DNA from 2 places in the Hydrogenophaga sp. L99 genome. Region 1 is predicted to be linked to the other one. Evidence: riboswitches for the same ligand, from Rfam matches in the RefSeq annotation. Region 1 holds a riboswitch; the other holds the start of a gene.

The links. Region 1 has a riboswitch for S-adenosylhomocysteine ahead of ahcY (adenosylhomocysteinase). Riboswitches for the same ligand answer to the same signal wherever they lie in the genome.
Region 2: linked by a shared signal. The riboswitch ahead of metH (methionine synthase) and the one ahead of ahcY (adenosylhomocysteinase) in region 1 are both predicted to bind S-adenosylhomocysteine.

Annotation. Positions count from the first base shown of each region.
Region 1 is NZ_CM178972.1:3,053,714-3,064,861, forward strand. Features, by position in the region: gene paaA (1,2-phenylacetyl-CoA epoxidase subunit PaaA) at 26-964, shown strand; gene paaB (1,2-phenylacetyl-CoA epoxidase subunit PaaB) at 961-1,263, shown strand; gene paaC (1,2-phenylacetyl-CoA epoxidase subunit PaaC) at 1,263-2,195, shown strand; gene paaD (1,2-phenylacetyl-CoA epoxidase subunit PaaD) at 2,201-2,719, shown strand; gene paaE (1,2-phenylacetyl-CoA epoxidase subunit PaaE) at 2,842-3,951, shown strand; gene AC4QBL_RS14560 (O-acetylhomoserine aminocarboxypropyltransferase/cysteine synthase family protein) at 4,018-5,295, opposite strand; gene AC4QBL_RS14565 (septal ring lytic transglycosylase RlpA family protein) at 5,334-5,696, opposite strand; gene metF (methylenetetrahydrofolate reductase [NAD(P)H]) at 5,987-6,817, opposite strand; gene AC4QBL_RS14575 (TlyA family RNA methyltransferase) at 6,862-7,623, opposite strand; gene ahcY (adenosylhomocysteinase) at 7,761-9,194, opposite strand; S-adenosyl-L-homocysteine riboswitch at 9,269-9,356, opposite strand; gene AC4QBL_RS14585 (HAD-IIB family hydrolase) at 9,411-10,220, shown strand; gene AC4QBL_RS14590 (YeeE/YedE family protein) at 10,263-11,148, opposite strand, start outside.
Region 2 is NZ_CM178972.1:3,546,275-3,557,422, forward strand. Features, by position in the region: gene AC4QBL_RS17015 (D-hexose-6-phosphate mutarotase) at 1-870, shown strand, start outside; gene AC4QBL_RS17020 (hypothetical protein) at 867-1,190, opposite strand; partial or broken gene AC4QBL_RS17025 (zinc-ribbon domain-containing protein) at 1,542-1,685, opposite strand; gene metH (methionine synthase) at 1,786-4,482, opposite strand; S-adenosyl-L-homocysteine riboswitch at 4,562-4,671, opposite strand; gene AC4QBL_RS17035 (sigma-54-dependent Fis family transcriptional regulator) at 4,956-6,551, shown strand; gene AC4QBL_RS17040 (SWIB/MDM2 domain-containing protein) at 6,712-6,969, opposite strand; gene AC4QBL_RS17045 (RidA family protein) at 7,203-7,538, opposite strand; gene istA (IS21 family transposase) at 7,671-9,197, shown strand; gene istB (IS21-like element helper ATPase IstB) at 9,190-10,005, shown strand; gene AC4QBL_RS17060 (PaaI family thioesterase) at 10,100-10,564, shown strand; gene AC4QBL_RS17065 (DsrE family protein) at 10,614-11,033, opposite strand.

The DNA.
Region 1 (11,148 bases):
GCCAGCCCCGCTGGGCGAAGCCGAAATGGCATTGCAAGCGCACTTTGACGCGGTGGTGGACGCCGACGGCAAGATCGAGCCGCGCGACTGGATGCCAGACGGTTACCGCAAGACGCTGGTGCGCCAGATCAGCCAGCACGCCCACAGCGAAATCGTGGGCATGCTGCCCGAAGGCAATTGGATCAGCCGCGCGCCGAGCCTGAAACGCAAGGCGATCCTGATCGCCAAGGTGCAGGACGAAGGCGGCCACGGCCTGTACCTTTACAGCGCCGCCGAGACCCTGGGCACCAGCCGCGACCAGATGCTCGACGGCCTGCACAGCGGCAAAGCCAAATACAGCTCCATCTTCAACTACCCGACGCTGAACTGGGCCGACGTGGGCGTGATCGGCTGGCTGGTGGACGGCGCGGCGATCATGAACCAGATCCCGCTCTGCCGCTGCTCGTACGGCCCGTACGCCCGCGCCATGATCCGCGTCTGCAAGGAAGAAAGCTTCCACCAGCGCCAGGGCTACGAGGCCTTGCTGGTGATGATGCAGGGCACGGCCGAGCAAAAGGCCATGGTGCAGGACGCGGTGAACCGCTATTGGTGGAAATGCCTGGCCATGTTCGGTCCGCCCGACGCCGACAGCCCCAACAGCACGCAAGGCATGCGCTGGGGCATCAAACGCATCAGCAACGACGACCTGCGCCAGAAGTTTGTGGACGCCACCGTGCCGCAGGCCGAGGTGCTGGGCGTGACGCTGCCCGACCCGGACCTGAAGTGGAACGAAGCCCGCGGCCACCACGACTACGGCCAGATCGACTGGGACGAGTTTTGGGCCGTGGTGAACGGCAACGGACCCTGCAACAAAGAACGCCTGGCCACCCGTGTGAAAGCCCACGAGCAAGGCGCCTGGGTGCGCGAAGCCGCCATGGCCCACGCCGCCAAACAACAAGCCCGCAACCTGAAGGAGGCCGCATGAGCACCCCCGCATCCGCTTTGAAAGAATGGCCCCTTTGGGAAGTGTTTGTGCGCAGCAAGCAAGGCCTGGAGCACAAGCACTGCGGCAGTCTGCACGCCAGCGACGCGCAGCACGCACTGCAGATGGCGCGCGACGTGTACACCCGCCGACAGGAAGGCGTGAGCATCTGGGTGCTGCCTTCAAACGCCATCACGGCCAGCGAGCCCGACAGCAAAGACAGCTTCTTTGACCCGGCGGCCGACAAGATCTACCGCCACCCCACGTTTTACGAGATTCCCGAAAAAGTGGGGCACATGTGATGAAGTCCGCCGAACCGAGCGCCGCGCAGGGCCGCCCCAAGCCAGCGAGCGTCCCCTCGGGGGGCAGCGCACCACACGAAGTGGGAAGCGTAGGGGCTCCCATCGATTACCTGCTGCACCTGGCCGACAACGCCTTGGTGCTGGGCCAGCGCAACGCCGAGTGGTGTGGCCATGGCCCCATCCTCGAAGAAGACCTGGCCCTGGCCAACAACAGCCTGGACCTGATGGGTCAGGCGCGGCTGCTGTACCAGCACGCGGCCAGCCTCATCAACGCCGACCCGGCCGAGACCCAGCGCTTCGCGCACCTGCAGGGCGCGCGCCAGAATGGTTTGGTCACGGAAGACACACTGGCCTATTTCCGGGACACCGCCGAGTTTCGTAACCACACGCTGATGGAGCTGCCGCACCACGGCCCACTGGTGGGCTACGCGGTGAGCGAACGCGACTACGCGGTGACCATTGCACGCAACTTCCTCGTCAGCGCCCTCATGGCGCTGGTGTGGGACGCGCTGCAGGCGTCCAAAGACACGCATCTGGCCGCCATCGCCACCAAGTCGCTCAAAGAAGTGCGCTACCACCTGCGCCACAGCAGCGACTGGCTGGTGCGTTTGGGCGACGGCACCGACGAATCCAGCCACCGCGCACAAGCGGCGGTGGACCACCTGCTGCCCTACTGCGAAGCGTTTTGGCAGCCATCGCCCGCCGAGCAGGCTGCCGCGGCCGATGGCAGCGGTGTGGACCTGCGCGCGCTGCGTGAGCCGTGGAATGCACTGGTCAACGAAACGCTGCTGGAAGCCACGTTGAGCCGACACGATCAGCCGCATGCGGGCTACGTGACGCAGGGCCATGTGGGTGTGCATTCGGAGCATTTGGGCTTCTTGCTCGCCGAGATGCAGAGCCTGGCGCGCGCACACCCGAACGCGGTTTGGTGAGCACCATGAGCGTGGCCACCGACGCTTCGCTGCAGGCCATCGCCCAGGCGCTGGCCCACTTGTCTGACCCCGAAATCCCCGTCGTCTCGCTGACGGAGCTGGGCATTCTGCGCGAAGTGCGGGAGGGCGCAGACGGTACGCCCGAGGTGGTGATCACCCCCACTTACAGCGGCTGCCCGGCCATGGGCCAGATCGAGGACGACATCGTGGCGGCCTTGCACGAGGCCGGCCTGCCCGGCCGCGTGATCACGCAACTCGCCCCCGCCTGGACCACCGACTGGATGAGCGACGTGGCGCGCGAGAAGCTGCGCGCCTATGGCATAGCGCCACCACGCTGCACGCAAGCCGCCCCCAGCGGGGTGATGCGCTTCAGCCGCCAGGCCGTGACGGCCGAAGCCATTGCCTGCCCGCAATGCGGCTCGCACAACACCACCGAAACATCGCCCTTCGGCTCGACCGCATGCAAGTCGCTCTACAAGTGCCTCGACTGCCTCGAACCGTTCGACTATTTCAAACCTTTTTAGACAGACCCACCCCCGCGCCGGGCTTTGCCCTTCACCCCTAAGGGGGCAACGTCTGCGGCCCGGCAAAGCCGGTTCCGCGACCTTCTGGGTTTAACCATCTCCGCTGCCACAGGACCCATGCCATGACCGCCACAGCCCCCCGCTTCCACGACCTCAACATCTCCCGCGTCAGCCCCGAAGCCGCGGGTGCGGTGGCGATCTCGTTCGCCATTCCCGAGCCGCTGCGCGAGGCCTTTGCGTTCGAGCCGGGCCAGTTCCTCACCGTGCGCGCCACCATCAACGGACAGGACGTGCGGCGCAGCTACTCCATCAGCAGCCCGCGCAGCCTGCTCACACAGCAAGGCGAGCTCACGCTGGGTATCCGACCGGTCGAAGGCGGGGTGTTTTCCAACTGGGCTGCGGCCGAACTGAAGGCCGGCGACACGCTGCGTGTGATGCCGCCTGAAGGCCGTTTCACCATCCACAAGCCGCGCGCCTTGCACCGTGTGGGCTTTGCGGCGGGGTCGGGCATCACGCCGATTTTGTCCATCATGGCCAGCACGCTGGAGGAATCGCCCGACGCGAAGTTCACCCTGGTCTACGGCAACCGCCGCATGGCCAGCGTGATGTTCAACGAAGCCTTGCAGGACCTGAAGGACCGCTACCCGGGTCGCCTCACGCTGATCCATGTGCTCTCGCGCCAGGCGCAGGAAGTGCCGCTGCTGGAAGGCCGCATCGACGGCGACAAGGTGCGCGAGATCATCAGCACGCTGCTGCCTGTGGGCAGCATGGACGAGGTGTTCATCTGCGGCCCCGAGGCCATGATTGAAGCCACCGAGAAAGCCCTGCTCGACGCCGGTGTGCGCCCAGACCGCGTGCACACCGAGCGCTTCACATCGCCCACCTTGGAAGCCTTGCCCGTCGAACAGCGCCAGAGCGCGGTGCTGGGCCACCCGGCGGTGCGCACCGACGGCGAAGTCGCGCTGACCGTGGTGCTCGACGGCAAGCCGCACCAGCTGCGCATGGGCAAGGACGAGCGCGTGCTCGACGTGGCGCTCAACGCGGGCCTGGACCTGCCCTGGTCGTGCCGGGGTGGCGTGTGCTGCACCTGCCGCGCCAAGGTGATGGAAGGCGCCGTGACCATGGACAAAAACTTCACCCTGGAGCCCTGGGAAACCGACAAAGGCTTTGTGCTGAGCTGCCAGGCTCGGCCGACCACCAACAAACTGGTGGTCAGCTACGACGAGCGCTGAACCGGCCACGTTGCCCCAACAAAAAACCCGCCTTGGCGGGTTTTTTGTTGTCAGGAAACCAACGCTTTAGACCGCGGCCAGGGCCTGCTCCAGATCGGCCATCAGGTCGTCGATGTGCTCGATGCCGATCGACAAGCGGACCATGTCGGGGCTCACGCCGGCCTTCTTCATCTCGTCGGGGTTGAGCTGGCGGTGCGTGGTCGTAGCCGGGTGGCAGGCCAGCGACTTGGCATCGCCAATGTTGACCAGGCGGGTGAAGAGTTGCAGCGCGTCCTGAAAGCGGGTACCGGCGGCAATCGCATCGGACGACTTGAGACCGAAACTGATGATGCCGGAGGCACGGCCGCCCATGTACTGCTGCACCAGCGCGTGGTCCTTGTGGCCGGGCAGGCCGGCGTAGTTGACCCAGGCCACCTTGGGGTGGTTTTGCAGATGGGTGGCAATCTTCACGGCGTTGTCGCAAATGCGGTCCATGCGCAGCGCCAATGTTTCAATGCCTTGCAGGATCTGGAACGCGTTCATGGGCGAGAGCGCAGCGCCCATGTTGCGTAGCGGCACCACGCGCGCACGGCCAATGTAGGCGGCGGCGCCCAGCGCCTCGGTGTAGACCACGCCGTGGTAGCTCACATCGGGTTCGTTCAGGCGTTTGAAGCGGGTCTTGTGTTCAGCCCACGGGAACTTACCGCTGTCGACGATGGCGCCGCCGATGGTGGTGCCGTGGCCGCCGAGGTATTTGGTGAGCGAGTGCACCACGATGTCGGCGCCATGTTCGAACGGGCGGCACAGGTAGGGGCTGGTCACCGTGTTGTCCACGATCAGCGGCACACCCGCGGCGTGCGCCACTTTGGCCAGCGCGCCGATGTCGGTCACGTTGCCCAGCGGGTTGCCGATGGACTCGCAATAGATGGCCTTGGTGCGCTCGTCGATCAGCGCGGCAAACGCGGCTGGGTCGCGCGGGTCGGCAAAGCGCACCGTGATGCCCTGCTGCGGGAAGGTGTGTGCGAACAGGTTGTAGGTGCCGCCATAGAGCGTGGAGGCCGAGACGATGTTGTCACCACTCTCGGCGATGGTCTGGATCGCCGCCGTGATGGCCGCCATGCCCGAGGCCATGGCCAGTGCACCGATGCCGCCTTCGAGGGCCGCTAGGCGCGCTTCGAGCACGCCGTTGGTGGGGTTCATGATGCGGCTGTAGATGTTGCCCGCCACTTTCAGGTCGAACAAATCGGCGCCGTGCTGCGTGTCGTCAAACGCGTAAGCCACGGTCTGGTAAATCGGCACCGCCACCGCCTTGGTGGTGGGGTCCGGGGTGTAACCGCCGTGCACGGCGATGGTTTCGAGTTTCATGGGTGTCTCCTGCGAGGTTGGATGCCAACGGGGCGCGCTCATTCTCGCAGCAAGTGCACCTCGGTCACCCCGCGTTCGCGCACGCCCAGTGCGGTGGCTGCGGCGTGGCTCAGGTCGATGATGCGCTGGTGGGCGTAAGGCCCCCGGTCGTTGATACGCACCACCACCTCTTTGCCCGTGTGCACGCTGCGCACCCGCAAGCGGGTACCAAACGGCAAGGTTTTGTGCGCAGCGGTCAGCGCATGCATGTCAAAGCGCTCGCCGTTGGCGGTGCGCCGGCCATGAAAACGCTTGCCGTACCAGGACGCGCGGCCCTTGGCAAACACGGTGCCAGCATCAGTGGCCGGGCTGCGTGGTGCAACGGTTTCTGCCGCAGTTGCGGCCTCGGGCTCAACGGCCACTGAGCCGGCAGGATCAACGTCTACCGATGATGGAGCGGGCTTGGGTACTCGGGCTTGCGCTGCAGGTCTGCTGGACGGCGTGACAGGCACCGCAGCCAGTGGCACTGGCGCAAGAGCCGCTTCACCAGACGGTCTGGGCAGTGGGCTGCTGCAAGCAGCCAAGCCGAGCGCCAGCACTGCCAGCAAGGGCCGGCAGACAAGCGCCCAGTGCCGGCGCGCTGGTGCGTTTAAGGGTTCAAAGTGAAGGGGCATGGCGTTTCCTCTCTGATGTTTTTGGCCAGCCCGACAAGTTACCCCAGTTGCAGCCTTTTGATGATTTCCAGCGTGGTCGCGCTCTGGTTCATGGTGTAGAAGTGCAGCGCGGGCACACCACCGTTGCGCAGTTGGTCACACAGGTCGGTCACCACGTCCAGGCCAAAGGCCTTGATGGACGCGGTGTCGTCACCAAAGGCTTGCAGGCGCAAACGGATCCAGCGCGGGATTTCGGCGCCGCTGGCGTCCGAAAAGCGCATCAGCTGGGTGGAGCTGGTGATGGGCATGATGCCCGGCACCACCGGCACATCGGCGCCGAGCTTGTAGGCGTCGTCCACAAAGCGGAAGTAGGCGTCGCTGTTGTAGAAATATTGGGTGATGGCCGAGTCGGCACCGGCCCGCACTTTGGTGGCGTAGGCCTGCAGGTCGGCATCGGGCGACTTGGCTTGTGGGTGCACCTCGGGGTAGGCGGCCACTTCAATGTGAAAGTCGCTGCCGGTCTCCGTCCGGATGAACGCCACCAGATCGCTCGCGTAGTGAAACTCGCCGCCCATGCCGTAGCCACTGGGCAGGTCACCGCGCAGCGCCACCAGGCGCTTCACGCCCATGGCCTTGAGCGTGGCGAGCTGTTCCAGCACGCTGGCTTTGGTGGCACCAATGCACGAAAAATGCGAAGCTGCCGCCACGCCTTCGGCCTGAATGGCGCGCACCGTGTCAAACGTGCCTTGCTGCGTGGAGCCGCCCGCGCCGTAGGTGACCGAGCAAAACTCAGGCTTCACCGTGTAGAGCTGCTCGCGCACCAGGCGCAGTTTTTCGGCGCCTTCAGGCGTCTTGGGCGGAAAGAATTCAAAACTCAGGGGTAGGCCCATGTCGGGTCCTCCTTCAAAAACAGGCGTGTTCGCCGTCGCGTGCATCAATCTGCGGCGCGGGCAAACACAAAAAACTCGCGGTTCCCGTCACCGCCGGTGATCGGGCTTTCAAAGTAATCCAGCAGCGTCAGTGCGTGGTCGCGGCAGGCTTGTTCCAGGCGCTCGCGCACCACGGCGTAGCTGGCGGGGTCTTTCACCAGACCACCTTTGCCAATCTGGGCGGGCTGCAGTTCAAACTGCGGCTTCACCAGCATCAGCAGGCGGCCGCCGGGCTTGAGCAGGGGCACGATGGCGGGCCACACCAGCGTCTGCGAAATGAACGACAGGTCGCCCACGATCAGGTCAAACGCAGCCTCGCCGCCACCCGCCGCAGCCACAGCCTCGGCATCCAGTTCGCGCGCATTGCATTTTTCAATGCACACCACGCGGGCGTCCGCACGCAGCCTGGGGTGCAACTGGCCATGGCCCACGTCCACACCCACAACCTGGGCGGCCCCGCGGTGCAGCAAGCAGTCGGTAAAGCCACCGCTGCTCTGGCCCACGTCCAGGCAGCGCATGCCCGACACCGGCATAGCCACCTGGCTCAGGGCGCCGTCCAGCTTCAGCCCGCCCCGCGATACAAAGCGCGATTCGGCGCCGTCCAGCAGCTCCAGCTCCACCGTTTCGCGCAGCTCGTCGCCGTTTTTGGCAACGACTTTCCAGTCGCCGCCCGACACACGCCAACGCACGCCCGACGCAATGAGCCGCTGGGACTGAGAACGTGAAGCGGCCAGGCCGCGTTCAACGAGAAGCTGGTCAGCACGCATGAAGAACCGCAATCAAAACGAAAACCAATGCCAGTCTGGCGCGAAAAAGAGCGGCCCGCAGGCCGCTCAAACCCAGTGTGCCGCAGAGCTGGCTCGTCCCCTGAGGGGGGATACCGCAGCCGGCGCCGGGTGAACCATCAATACCGGTAGGTATTGGCCTTGTAAGGGCCCTGCTTGGGCACGCCGATGTAAGCGGCTTGCTCGTCGCTCAGCTCGGTCAACTGGGCGCCCACCTTCTTCAGGTGCAGGCGCGCCACTTTTTCGTCCAGGTGCTTGGGCAGCGTGTAGACCTTGCCCACGTCGTAACCGTCGGCATGGCAAAACAGCTCGATCTGCGCAATGGTCTGGTTGGCAAAGCTGGATGACATGACGAAGCTGGGATGGCCGGTGGCGCAGCCCAGGTTCACCAGGCGGCCTTTGGCCAGCAGAATGATTTTTTTGCCGTCCGGGAACACCACGTGGTCCACCTGGGGCTTGATCTCGTCCCAGGTCAGCTTCTCCAGCGAAGCCACGTCGATCTCGTTGTCAAAGTGACCGATGTTGCAAACGATGGCCTGGTCTTTCATGGCCGCCATGTGCTCGTAGCGGATCACGTTCTTGTTGCCGGTGGCGGACACGAAAATGTCGCACTTGTCGGCGGCGTATTCCATGGTCACCACTTTGTAGCCTTCCATCGCGGCCTGCAGGGCGTTGATGGGGTCGATCTCGGTCACCCACACCTGAGCGCTCAAGGCGCGCAGGGCCTGGGCCGAGCCTTTGCCCACGTCGCCGTAGCCGGCCACCACGGCCACCTTGCCGGCGATCATCACGTCGGTGGCGCGCTTGATCGAATCGACCAGCGACTCGCGGCAACCGTACAGGTTGTCGAACTTGCTCTTGGTCACCGAGTCGTTCACGTTGATGGCGCGGAACATGAGCGAGCCCTTGGCCGACATCTCGTTCAGGCGCAGCACGCCGGTGGTGGTTTCTTCGGTCACGCCAATGATCTGGACGCTCTTGCGGCTGTACCAGGTGGCGTCTTCGGCCAGCTTCGCCTTGATGGCGGCGTACAGGCAGGTTTCTTCTTCGCTGGTGGGGTTCTCCAGCAACGATGCGTCTTTTTCAGCGCGCTTGCCCAGGTGCATGAGCAAGGTCGCGTCGCCGCCGTCGTCCAGGATCATGTTGGGGCCTTCGCCTTCGGTGCCGGCGGCGCCAAAGTCAAAGATGCGGTGGGTGTAGTCCCAGTAGTCGGCCAGGGTTTCGCCCTTGATGGCGAACACCGGCGTACCGGCGGCGGCGATGGCCGCGGCGGCGTGGTCTTGCGTCGAGAAGATGTTGCAGGAAGCCCAGCGCACTTGCGCACCCAGCGCCTGCAGGGTCTCGATCAGCACGGCCGTTTGAATGGTCATGTGCAGCGAACCGGTGATGCGTGCGCCCTTCAGGGGCTGCTTGGCCGCGAACTCTTCGCGGATGGCCATCAGGCCGGGCATTTCGGTTTCGGCAATTTTGATTTCTTTGCGGCCCCAGTCGGCCAGGCCAATGTCGGCAATGACGCAGTCAGCGTTGAGGGCGGAAGGAATGCGTGCGTTCATGGTTCGCTCCAATACAGGTTGAATGAACCACCTTGGGCGCGAAACGCGGGCAAAAAAAAGCCCATCGCACCAGAGGTGGATGAGCGTCGTTGCATTTATTTCCGAGCCTCACGCCCCGCGCTGGCCGGTGGCCAGGGGTGCGCTGCAACGCTCCTCGGATCCCGCAATTCTAGCGCAGTCCGGCTTTTTGCGTGTGTGCGAAACTGGCGCGCTTTCATGCCCCAGTTTGCCCATTCCCCCCTTTCCAGCTGGCCCCAAGCAGCCCGCGCGCGCATTGCCGGCGTGCTGACCGACATTGACGACACGTTGACCACCGAAGGGGCCATCACGCCTGACGCGCTGGACGCCCTGCACCGGCTGCGGGCCGCAGGGCTGCCGGTGTTTGCCATCACCGGGCGCCCCTCGGGGTGGAGCGAAGCGTTTGCCCTGGCCTGGCCGGTGAACGCCATCGTGGCGGAAAACGGCGCAGTGGCGCTGTGGAGGGGCCCCACCGGGCAACTGCAGCGCGGTTACTTGCAAGACGCCACCACGCGCCGCGCCAACTTCCAGCGGCTGCAAACCGTGGCCGCACACATTCTGAGCGAGCTGCCCCACGCCCGCCTGGCACAAGACAGCGCGGGCCGAGAAACCGACATCGCCATTGACCACAGCGAACACCACCACCTACCCGCAGCAGATATTCAGCGGGTGGTCCAGCTGATGCAAAACCAGGGCCTCAACGCCACGGTGAGTTCCATCCACATCAACGGCTGGATAGGCGGACATGACAAACTGGAAGGCGCCCGCTGGGTCGTGCGCCAACAGCTCGGGCGCGACCTCGACGCGGAACTGGACCAGTGGGTGTACGTGGGCGATTCCACCAACGACGCCCGCATGTTTGGCCGTTTTCCCCACAGCGTGGGCGTGGCCAATGTGGCACGTTTCTGGCACCAGCTGCCACACCAGCCCCGCTATGTGACGGCGGGCGAGCGCGGCGCCGGCTTTACGGAGGTGGTGAACGCCGTGCTGGCCTCGCGCGCGGGCTGAACAGCACTGAGAACCGGCCAGCGGGCGCCAAACACACCGGCGTCAAGGCGCCTGCTGCGCCACCGCCGCACCGCTGGGCGCCTCGACCTTGTGGTGCGGGCGGTCAAATACCCGGTCGGCCAGGCCGCCACCCACCCACATGCCCAGCAAGGTCAGCCACGCCGTCACGGCAAAAATGGCGCCTCCCGTCATACCGGCGCCCACGGCGCAGCCGCCGGCCAGCATCGACCCAAAGCCCATCAGCACCGCGCCGATGATGTACCGCGGCATGGTGTAGCCGCCGCCAAAGCCTTCCAGCTTCCAGTCGCCGCCCACCAGCGCACCCACCAGCGAGCCCAGAAACACCCCGGGCATGAGCCCCAGACCAAAGGTCCATGGCTCGCCGGGCTCGCTCAGCACCCGCATCAGCCATTCGGCTGAAGGGCCGCTGAAGGTGAGGCCCTGAATCTGCACCGGCTCAAACGAGTTCGCCATCACCTGGTAGGTGCCGGCCCAGGCCAGCGCCACCATCAGCCCGGTGCCGATGCCGCCCGCCCATTTCCAGAAGCCCCAGCCGCTGTGGTGCGCAAAAAACAGCGCCGTGATCAACCACACCGCAGCAAACACCAGCCCATCCCAAGGGCCTGCACCCACCAGCGCCAACACGCTGCGCGCCGGGCCACCGTCCACCACCCACCAGCTGGCCATGGCCTCGCGCAGCGGCGCCAGCACCCCACCCAGCGAAGCCTGGGCCACCACCGCAAAGATCAGCCCCGACAGCAGGGCACGCAGGTTGCCGTTGGCCGACAGCACCAGCAAGCGGCTGGCGCAACCCCGCGTCATGACCATGCCCACACCAAAAATCAGCCCGCCCAGCAAAGCGCCCGACAAGCTGCCCTGGGCCGACAGCTGGCGCGCCGTGCTCACGTCCAGCCCGCCCGACACCACC
Region 2 (11,148 bases), 490 kb from region 1:
TTGGCCAATCACCTGACCTTCATCAGCGGTCCTGGTGGCCTGCCCTTTTTGCAGGTGCGCAACGCGCACGCCGAGGCGGTGGTGTCGTTGTACGGCGCTCAGGTGCTGTCGTACCGACCGGTGGGCGCGGAGGCCGATGTGCTGTTCCTCAGCGAGCGGGCGAGCTACGAGGCGGGCAAGGCCATACGCGGGGGTGTGCCGGTGTGCTGGCCGTGGTTTGGCCCCGACCCGCAGGGCCTGGGGCGGCCGAACCATGGTTTTGCGCGTACCCGGCTGTGGTCGGTGCTGAACACGGACGCCACTCCAGCGGGCGAAACGCAGGTAACGCTGGGCCTGCGGGACACGCCCGACACCCGCGCCCTGTGGCCGCACGCGTTTGAGCTGACGCTGCAAATCACCGTGGGCACCACGCTGCGGCTGGCGCTGACCACGCGCAACACGGGCGATGCGCCGTTTCAGATCACGCAGGCGCTGCACAGTTACTTTGCGGTAGGCGACATAGCGCGCACCGCAGTGACTGGGCTGGAGGGCTGCAGCTACATCGACAATGCCACCGGCGCGGGCGGCGCGGTGAAGCGGCAAACGGGTGCCGTGCACATCGCCGCCGAAGTGGACCGCATTTACACCGGTGTACCCGCCGCACTGACGATCGTTGATGACGCTTTGCAGCGCCGCACCCGCCTGAGCGCACAGGGCAGCCGCACGGCGGTGATGTGGAACCCCTGGATCTCCATCGCTGCAGGCATGACCGACCTGAAGGACGACGCGTACCTGCGCTTCGTCTGCGTGGAAACCGCCAACGCGGCGGACGAGGTGGTGACAGTGCCGCCAGGTGGCGAGCACGGTATGGCGGTCGAGGTATCGGTCTAGTTCTGCTGCCTCTGGCGGTTCGCCTCTTCCATCTGGCGGAACCGGACACAGACCGGGTCGGCCGCCCGGGCGGCGTCGTTGCAGGCTCGAATGCGGCAGATGTCCCGGGCGATGAAGTTGCTGCGATCGGCACACTGCTGGTCCACCGATGCGGTAACTGCGGGCAAACGGTCCGATTCGCCTGGGGCCGATGGTCGCGGCAATCCATCAGCCTGGGTTGCGGCAGGTTCCGGCTGTGGGGTAGCGGGCGGGCTCTGTCGTTCGGCCTGCGCAGTACCGCGCGGGTTGGAAGCTTTGGCGGATTTGGGTTCTTTTTTCATGGGTACCGGGCGGGGCGGGACTTCGCTCGGGAGCAGGGCTTCTGCAACGGCTGGCACCGTTAGGGCGGCGGTGATGGTGACCTGCACCCGTGGCCCTGCGGTCGGCTCTGGCTGGGCCACCACAGGCGCCCCAACCGGCACATAGGGCGCAGCAGGGTGCTGTGCCTGTACCCACCAGGCAGCACCAATTGCAACCAGCAAAGCCGGGCCGATGATCCAGCCCCAGCGGCGGCGAGCCAACACCACACCGGTGCTGGCCGCTGTACCAGGCAGGCTCGGGCTCAGCGAGGCCTCGCAGGACTTGCACACCGTGGCGGAGCGCCGGTTGAGCGCATGGCACGCAGGGCAGGCCAGCCCTCTAGACGCCGGCGCAGGCGCAGGCGCAGGCGCAGGCGCAGGCACAGCCGCAGCGAGCGGCACGAGCGCCTGGGCGCACCCCTTGCAAAATTTGGCTTTGTCCCTGTTTTCGGCACCGCAAGCCGCGCACACCGCCATGAATCACCCCAAGTCCAACACTGTGCTGGCCTTGTAGCACGCGCTTCCTGCACCACCCCCCACCGTCAGGTCGGCGGCCAACCCGGCTGGACGAGCGGCTTCAGAGGTTGGTGCCCAGCCAGCGCTTGAGATCGGTCACAGCCACGCCGCTGCGCGCGGCCAGGTCTTGCATCTGGTCTTCGCCGAGTTTGCCCACGTTGAAATAGGTGCTGTCGGGGTGGCTCAGGTAGAAACCGCTCACGCTGGCGGCCGGCGTCATGGCCAGGCTTTCGGTCAGACCCATGCCAATGTCGTCGCACTGCAACAGCGCAAACATGGCGCGCTTGACCGAATGGTCGGGGCAGGCCGGGTAGCCCGGTGCGGGGCGGATGCCCTGGTACTTTTCTTTGATGAGCTCTTCGTTGCTCAGCGCCTCACCCGCGGCGTAACCCCACAGGTCGGTGCGCACGCGGTGGTGCAAACACTCGGCAAAGGCTTCGGCCAGGCGGTCTGCGAGCGACTTGAACAGAATGGCGCTGTAGTCGTCGTGCGCGTCGAGAAACTGCTTTTCTTTCTTTTCGCTGCCCAGCCCGGCGGTCACGGCGAACAGGCCCACGTAGTCGTTGGCCGCGCCCTTGGGCGCCACAAAATCGGCCAGGCAGCGGCTGGGGCGCATCACGCCTTCCACCATCTGCTTTTCGGTTTGCTGGCGCAGGCCGTGCCAGGTCAGCGCCACCTGGCTGCGGGTCTCATCGGTGTACAGCTCAATGTCGTCGTCGTTCACCGTGTTGGCCGGGTACAGACCGATCACGCCATTGGCGCTGAGCCAGCGGCCTTCAATGATCTTCTTCAGCATGGCCTGCCCATCAGCAAACACCTTGCGGGCCTGCTCGCCCACCACGGCGTCGTCCAGGATGGCGGGGTACGGGCCGGCCAGGTCCCAGGTCTGAAAGAACGGCGCCCAGTCGATGAATTTGGCGATCTCGGCCAGGTCGAAATTCTTGAACTGGCGCTTGCCAATGAACTTGGGTTGGGTGGGTGTGAAGCCCGCCCACTTGATGGGCGTTTTGTTGGCGCGCGCCTGCGCCAGCGGCCACAGCGTCACCTGCTTTTTGTTGGCGTGCTGGGTGCGCACCTTGTCGTAGTCGGCGTTGAGTTCGGCGATGTATTTGGCCGCCTGATCGCTCAGCAAACCCTGCGCCACGCTCACGCTGCGCGAAGCGTCGGGCACATACACCACCGGGCCGCTGTAGTGCGGCGCGATCTTCACGGCGGTGTGCACACGGCTGCAGGTGGCGCCACCAATGAGCAGTGGAATCTGCGCGTCGCGAAAGTGCGCGTCTTTCTCCATCTCGCTGGCTACGTACTGCATTTCTTCCAGGCTGGGCGTGATCAGGCCCGACAGGCCCACGATGTCTGCGCCCTCTTTCTTCGCCATGGCGAGGATCTCGTGGCAGGGCACCATCACGCCCATGTTCACCACCTCGAAGTTGTTGCACTGCAAAACCACGGTGACGATGTTTTTGCCGATGTCGTGCACGTCGCCCTTCACGGTGGCAATCACAATCTTGCCCTTGGCTTTCACGTCGCCACCGGCCGCCTGCAGCGCCAGCTTTTCGGCTTCGATGTAGGGCAGCAAGTGGGCCACGGCCTGCTTCATCACGCGCGCGCTTTTCACCACCTGCGGCAGAAACATCTTGCCCTGGCCAAACAGATCGCCCACCACGTTCATGCCGTCCATGAGCGGGCCCTCGATCACGTTCAGCGGGCGCCCGCCGGCGGCCTCAATCAGGCGCCACATTTCTTCCGTGTCTTCGGTGATGTGCTCGTTCATGCCGCGCACCAGCGCGTGTGTGAGCCGCTCGCGGATGGGCAGGCCGCGCCACTCGTTTTTCTTGCTGTCGTCCTTGGCCGCGCCCTTGGCGTTTTCGGCCACTTCCACCAGGCGCTCGCCCGCATCAGGCCGGCGGTTCAACACCACGTCTTCCACGCGCTCCCGCAACTCGGGCTCCAGCTCGTCGTACACGCCCACCATGCCCGCGTTGACGATGCCCATGTCCATGCCGGCTTTGATGGCGTGGTACAGAAAGACGGTGTGGATCGCCTCGCGCACCGGGTCGTTGCCCCGAAAGCTGAACGACACGTTGGACACACCGCCGCTCACCTTGGCGCCCGGCAGGTGCTGCTTGATCCAGCGCGTGGCGTTGATGAAATCGACCGCGTAGTTGTTGTGCTCTTCAATGCCGGTGGCGATGGCGAAGATGTTGGGGTCGAAGATGATGTCTTCCGGCGGGAAACCCACTTCATCCACCAGCACGCGGTAAGCGCGCTCGCAAATTTCCACCTTGCGCTCGTAGGTGTCAGCCTGGCCCTTTTCGTCAAAGGCCATCACCACCGCAGCGGCGCCGTAGCGCTTCACCAGCCCGGCCTGGCGCTTGAACTCGTCCACGCCCTCTTTCATGCTGATCGAGTTGACGACGCCCTTGCCCTGCACGCAGCGCAGGCCGGCTTCAATCACGTCCCACTTCGAGCTGTCCACCATCACCGGCACACGCGCAATGTCGGGCTCGCCGGCGATCAGGTTCAGGAACTTCACCATCGCGGCCTTGCTGTCCAGCATGGCCTCGTCCATGTTGATGTCGATGATCTGCGCACCGTTTTCCACCTGCTGACGCGCCACGGCCAGCGCCTGCTCGTATTCGCCGTTCAGGATCATGCGAGCAAACGCCTTGGAGCCGGTGACGTTGGTGCGCTCGCCCACGTTCACAAACAGGCTGTCGGTGCCAATGCGCAGCGGCTCCAGGCCAGACAGCAGCATGGGCGGCACGGCCACGGCGGACGAAGAAGAAGACGAGGTGGAATCAACGGACATGGGGCTCACCAGGGTTGCAGGCTGAAACTGGTGAGCGCCGTTGGGGGCCGGACGGACCGGCGGGGCGGTAGACGCCCGGTGTCTCAAGCCTGACGCCCACCGGGTCGGTGGGTCGCTGCAGCGCTCCTTGAGAGGGATTGATTTTAAAGCATGGCCCAGTGGCACTCTGCTGCGGGGCTTGTGCGCTCATGGAGTGCTTCAGCAGCTAGGTAGACCTGCCTTGACCTCGTTTGGGTGAGGTAGCCGCTCAAGCCTCTCAAGATCGCCCGGCCAGCAGCCCCACCAGCTCAGCAGGGCCCGCCTCACGCGTGTAAAAGCCTTCTTTCGTTGGATGGCAGGGTTTTAAAGCCTGCTTTCATGTGGTTCATCACGTCTCTGGTGCGATGTTTGCTAGCAGTACCCGCAACCGCCACACAGCCATGCCACCGCAACGCCCACTTTCCGACGCCAGCGACCCCGCCACCGACTGGCCCGCTCAAGAGCTGCTGCTCATGCGCGAGGTGATGAAGCTCGTGGGCCGTAGCCTGGCGCCGGCGTTTGTGCTGCGCGAAATGCTGCACCTCATGAGCGAGCTGCTGGGCCTGAACCGCGGGCGCATGGTGCTGGCTGACGAGGTGTTGCCGGGCCAGCCGCGCACGGCTTCGGTGCGCCATGCTTACGGCCTCACCACCGACGAGGCGGCGCGCGGCGTGTTTCAGTGGGGCGAGGGCATCACCGGGCGGGTTCTGGCCAGCGGGCTGCCCGCCATCGTGCAAGACGTGGACGCCGAACCCCTGTTTTTGTTTCGCACCGTGGCGCGCACCGAGCTGCCGCCGCAGACCGTGGCCTACCTTGCGCTGCCCATTGAAATCAACGGTGCCACCGTGGGCGTGCTGGGCTGCCACCGCATCCGCAGCCGCCAGCGCCACCTGAACGACGACCTGGCCGTGCTGCGCCTGCTGGCCACGCTGGCTGGGCAGCTGCTGCAGCTGGAACAGCTGGTGGCCGAGCAAACCCGCCAGCTCGAAGCCCGCAACGAAGTGCTCAGCCGCGCGCTGGACACCCACACCGCGCGCTACGGCCTCATTGGCCGTTCGCCCGCGCTGCTGCAAGCGCTGGGCGAGCTGGAAAGGGTGTCGCAATCTCAAGCCACGGTGCTGCTGCTGGGCGAGTCGGGCACGGGCAAAGAGCTGTTTGCCCGCGCCGTACACCTGGCCAGTGGCCGGCATGCGCAGCCGTTCATCAAGGTCAACTGTTCGGCCATTCCCGAGACGCTGTTTGAAAGCGAACTCTTTGGCCACGAGCGCGGCGCCTTCACGGGCGCCCACAGCGCGCGCCCCGGCTGGTTTGAGCAGGCCAACGGCGGCACCATTTTTCTGGACGAAATTGGCGAACTGCCGCTGCCCATGCAGAGCAAGCTGCTGCGCACCCTGCAAGAAGGCACGCTGGTGCGACTGGGCGGCCAACGCGAACTGCACATCGACGTGCGGCTGGTGGCCGCCACCAACCGCGACCTGGCCCGCGAGGTGCAGGCCTGGCGCTTCCGGCAAGACCTGTATTACCGGCTCAACGTCATCCCCATACGCCTGCCCAGCCTGCGCGAACGCCGCGAAGACGTGCGCGCCCTGGCGCTGCACTTTGTGAGCCGCGCCAACCAGGCGCACCAGCGCAACGTGTACCTGGCGCCCGACGCGCTGGCCCGGCTGGAAGCGCACAACTGGCCCGGCAACATCCGCGAGCTGGGCAACCTGATTGAGCGGCTGGTGCTGCTGGCCGATCACCCCGGCATCAGCGCCGCCGCGCTGGAACGCTTCATGCCCGAAGCCTGGGCACCGCCGGCCGCAGCCGAGCCGCCGCCCAGCTTACCCCTGCCGGCAAGCCACGTGCGCGACTACCAAAGTGCCCGTTCACACAGCACCCAAACCCTGCAAGACGCCCTGCTGCGCCACCACGGCAACCAGAGCCAAGCCGCGCAAAGCCTGGGGCTCACGCTGCGGCAGTTTGGCTACCGGTTGAGGAAGGCGGGATTGAGGTGAGGCGATTCAAGCGCCGACGGAATCGTCAGGAGGCTGGCGACCGGACCGGCGAGGCGCGGCCCGTCGAGCTGGGTGGGCGCTGCTGTGGCAGACCCGTGCGCATGAGCCGCCTATGGCTCACCGCACAGCGCCCGGCCCGAGAGCCGGGCGCCGTAGTGGGTTAGCTCAGGTGCTTGCCCACCAGCCCGGTCATTTCAAACATGGTGACTTCGTCTTTGCCGAACACCGCCTTGAGTTTGGCGTCCGCCAAGATGTTCCGCTTGTTTGCCGGGTTCTGCAGGTTGTTGGCCTTGATGTATTCCCACATGAGCTTCACCACTTCGGTGCGGGGTTGCGGCGTTGCACCGATCACAGCGGCCAGCTCGGCGCTGGGGGTGAGGGCTCGGCTGAATGCGGTTGGCTTCTTGGCAGTGGTCATGTGAAACTCGTGGGTTAAAGCGGCCCATTCTAGGGCGTGCGCCAGATCCCTCTGCAACCACCCGCCTAGGACCAAGCGGGGTCGGGGATCTTGGCGCCTGTTCTGAGGCAGGCGCAGGGTCGATGACCAAGCTGGGCAGACGCTGGCGCTAGCACAGGGGCAGCCGACGGTTGTCCGAGTCCGAACGGCTCTTGAAGGTCAAGCGGGCATCAACTTCATGGGTACCGAAATGCTTATCGCGCCGTTCCTTCAGCGTTCGAAACCACGGCATCGATCTGGATCAACGCGCCCTTAGGCAGTTCCGAAACACCAACGAAGCGACTGGCCGGTCCTGCGCTCTGAAAATGCGTGGCACAGAGTCTATTGACAGCCTCTGCATCAGCAAGGTTCTTCAGGTAGATATTGACCTTGACCACGTCGGCCATCGAGTGGTTGATGCTCTCCACGATGGCTTTAATATTGGCCAAGCACTGCTCGGCTTGCTCTGCAACGCCGCCGGAAACCAGGTTGCCCGTCTTTGCATCGATCGGCAGTTGCGCCGACAGGTGGTTGTAATGCGAGAACGCCACGGTTTGCGTTGACAGCGTGTTGATTCATTTCCAAAACTGGGCCATTTCGGGACGCGTTCACGTTGAAATCTGAGCCACGTTGCCGCTCTATCCTGCTGAATTTTTCAGCACGGAGGAGCAGGAGTGATCAACGTGAGCACATTGAGCAAGTTACGCCGCCTCGTGCTGAGGCAGGACGTGTCGGTGCGCGAGGCCAGCAGGCGCCTCGGTATCTCGCGCAACACAGCCACCAAGTGGCTCAAGGACGGCCAGATGGCCGAGCCCCAATACCCACAGCGGGACTCGGGGCCCAGCATCCTCGATCCGTACAAAGAGCAGTTGAGCCAGTGGCTCAAGGCCGATAGCCACCGCAGCAAGCGCGATCGGCGTGGGGTCAAGGCGATGTTTGAAGCACTGCGGGCGCAGGGCTACAGCGGCAGCCGAGGGCCGGTCTACGCCTTTGCCCAGCGCTGGCAGCAAGAGCAAGGCAACGCTGCGCGCGGCGCAGGGTTTGTGCCGCTGAGCTTCGAGCTGGGCGAGGCGTTCCAGTTCGACTGGAGCTGCGAGTACCTCTTCATAGGGGGACTGCGCCGCCGTCTGGAGGTGGCGCACACCAAGCTGGCGGCCAGTCGCGCCTTCTGCCTGGTGGCGTACTACAGCCAGGCGCACGAGATGCTGTTCGACGCGCACGCACGGGCGTTTGCCCTCTTCGGTGGCGTGCCCCGGCGGGGCATCTACGACAACATGAAGACTGCGGTAGACAAGGTCGGTCGGGGCAAGCAGCGCAGCGTCAATGCGCGTTTCGAGGCCATGACCGGGCACTACCTGTTCGAGCCGGAGTTCTGCAACCGGGCTGCCGGCTGGGAGAAGGGAGTCGTCGAGAAGAACGTTCAGGATCGGCGCAAGGACATCTGGCGCGAGGCCAGTGAGCGGCGCTGGGGGACGCTTGGCGAGCTCAACGACTGGTTGCAGCAGGCCTGCGTGAAGGCCTGGGCCGAGATGAGTCACCCTGAGTGGGTGCATCTCACGGTGGCTGATGTCTGCCAGGACGAACGTGTTCGCCTCATGCCCAACCCGCGTGCGTTTGACGGCTATGTGGAGCAGCCGGTGCGGGTCTCTGCCACCTCGCTGATCCACTTCCAGCGCAACCGCTACAGCGTGCCGTGTGAATGGATCCACGCGGTGGTCAGTCTGCGGGCCTACGCGGATGGCCTGCTGGTGGTCGGACCCGATGGGCGGCAGGTGCGGCTGGAGCGCAGCTTCGAGCGGGATCAGACGATCTACGACTGGATGCACTACATCGCGCTGGTCGAGCGAAAGCCCGGTGCGCTGCGCAATGGTGCGCCCTTCAAGACCATGCCCGAACCCCTGCAGGAACTGCAGCGCCAGTTGCTGCGCCACAGCGGGGGCGACAGGGTGATGGCGCAGGTGCTCATGGGGGTGAGCCTGCACGGGCTGGAGGCCGTGCAGGTGGCGGTGGAGCTGGCGCTGCAGTCCGGGCGGGTGAGTGCCGAGCACGTGCTCAACGTGCTCTCTCGCTTGCAGGAGCAGCGTGCGCCCGAGCCGCCAGTGGCCACGATGCTCACGCTCAATACGCCACCACTGGCCAACCTGCGGCGCTATGACGCACTGCGCAACCCCCAGCCTCATGAGGCGTCACCGGAGTCCGACCATGCATGATGTCATTGATGCTTTCAAAGCGCTGGGCCTGCACGGCATGGCCAGTGCATGGCCGGAGGTGCTGGGCACCGCCCGCATGAAGTCGCTCGACCATGAGGCCGTGTTGCACCAGCTCATCAAGGCTGAGACGGCGCAGCGCGAGGTGCGCTCCATGGCCTACCAGATGCGCGTGGCGCGGTTCCCATCGCACCGCGATCTCGCTGGCTTTGACTTCGTCCATGCGCAACTCGATGAAGCGCTGGTGCGCCAGCTGCACACCCTTCGATTCCTGGAGTCGGCGCACAACGTGGTGCTGGTCGGTGGCCCCGGCACGGGCAAGACCCACCTGGCTACGAGCCTGGGGATCGAGGCGATCCGCATGCACGGCAAGCGGGTTCGTTTCTTCTCTACGGTGGAGTTGGTCAACGCCCTGGAGCTGGAGAAGGCTCAGAACAAGTCTGGGCAGTTGGCACATCGCCTGATGTATGTCGATCTGGTGATCCTGGATGAACTGGGCTACTTGCCGTTCACGCAGTCGGGCGGCGCGATGCTGTTCCACCTGCTCTCCAAACTCTATGAGCGAACGAGCGTGGTGATCACCACCAACCTCACCTTCTCGGAGTGGAGCAGCGTCTTTGGCGACGCCAAGATGACCACCGCCTTGCTCGACCGTCTCACGCACCACTGCCACATCGTGGAGACGGGCAACGAGAGCTGGCGATTCAAGCATTCCAGTGCCGCTGGCGCGGCACTGCCAAAGCAACGCCCAAAGACTCAGAAAGGGGATCGAAAACCAGCGGACCCTATAGACTTATCCACAACCGAATAGCCAAAAAACCCATCAACCCGGTGGCTCAGTATTCGACGTGATCACTGGCTCAGTTGTACTGATGAATCAACATCCACCACACCGGAGCCCACCCATGAAAGCCTTTCAAGACCACTACCCCGACAACGTGTCGCACTGCTACGGCTGTGGCAGCAACAACCACCATGGTCACCAGATCAAGACCTACTGGGAAGGGGATGAAACCGTGACCCGCTTCAAGCCCGAGCCGTTCCACACCTCGGTACCGGGCTACGCCTATGGCGGGCTGATTGCCTCGCTGATCGACTGCCACAGCACCGGCACGGCCGCAGCCGCCATGTACCGCAGCGAAGGCCGCGACATGGACACGCTGCCCCCGTTTCGCTTCGTCACCGGTTCCCTGCACGTGGACTTTTTGAAGCCCACGCCGCTGGAGACCACGCTGGAGATTCGCGGTCAGGTGAAGGAGATCAAAGGCCGCAAAGTGGTGGTGGAAACCACGGTGATGGCGGACGGCGTGGTGACAGCTCGGGGCAGCGTGGTGGCGGTGCAAATGCCCGACAGCTTCGGCCAGGCCTGAAAACACCAACGGCGCCCCGCGGGGCGCCGTTGGCTGGGTTCACACCCGATCAGAAAGCCAGCGTGTTCACACCCGGCTTGAGCAAGTGGGCCGCCACGTCAGCGGGCTTGGCCGGCTGAACGCCCTCGATCAGATCCGACGCCTTCAGGCCGGTGTTGGGCAGGTACAGCGCGCACACCTCCACCTTGGCGCCGGCCTTGATGACGCCTTGCAGCATTTGCTGCGTGGTCACCTCACGCGGCTTGAGCTTGGGGCCTTGCTTGCCCGCCACAGCCATGTCGCCAGCGGCGTCACACAGCAACACGCGCACACTGGCTTTTTGTTCCAGGGCCTGCCCAGCCAGCACCAGGCCTGCGCCTTGTGCCATGGCGTTGCCGCTGTGGATGTTGACAAACAGTTCCTGGGTCTGGGCCTGGGCCACACCGGACAACAGCAGGGCGGCAGCGCCCAGGGCGATCAGCTTCTTCATGTGCAAATTCCTTGAAATGATGGCGCGCCGCGAATTCGGCTCACCTGCGCTGAACTCAACCAGCACACACCCTATTTTTCACATACCTGCTGGGGTATCCATGAGAAATCGCAAG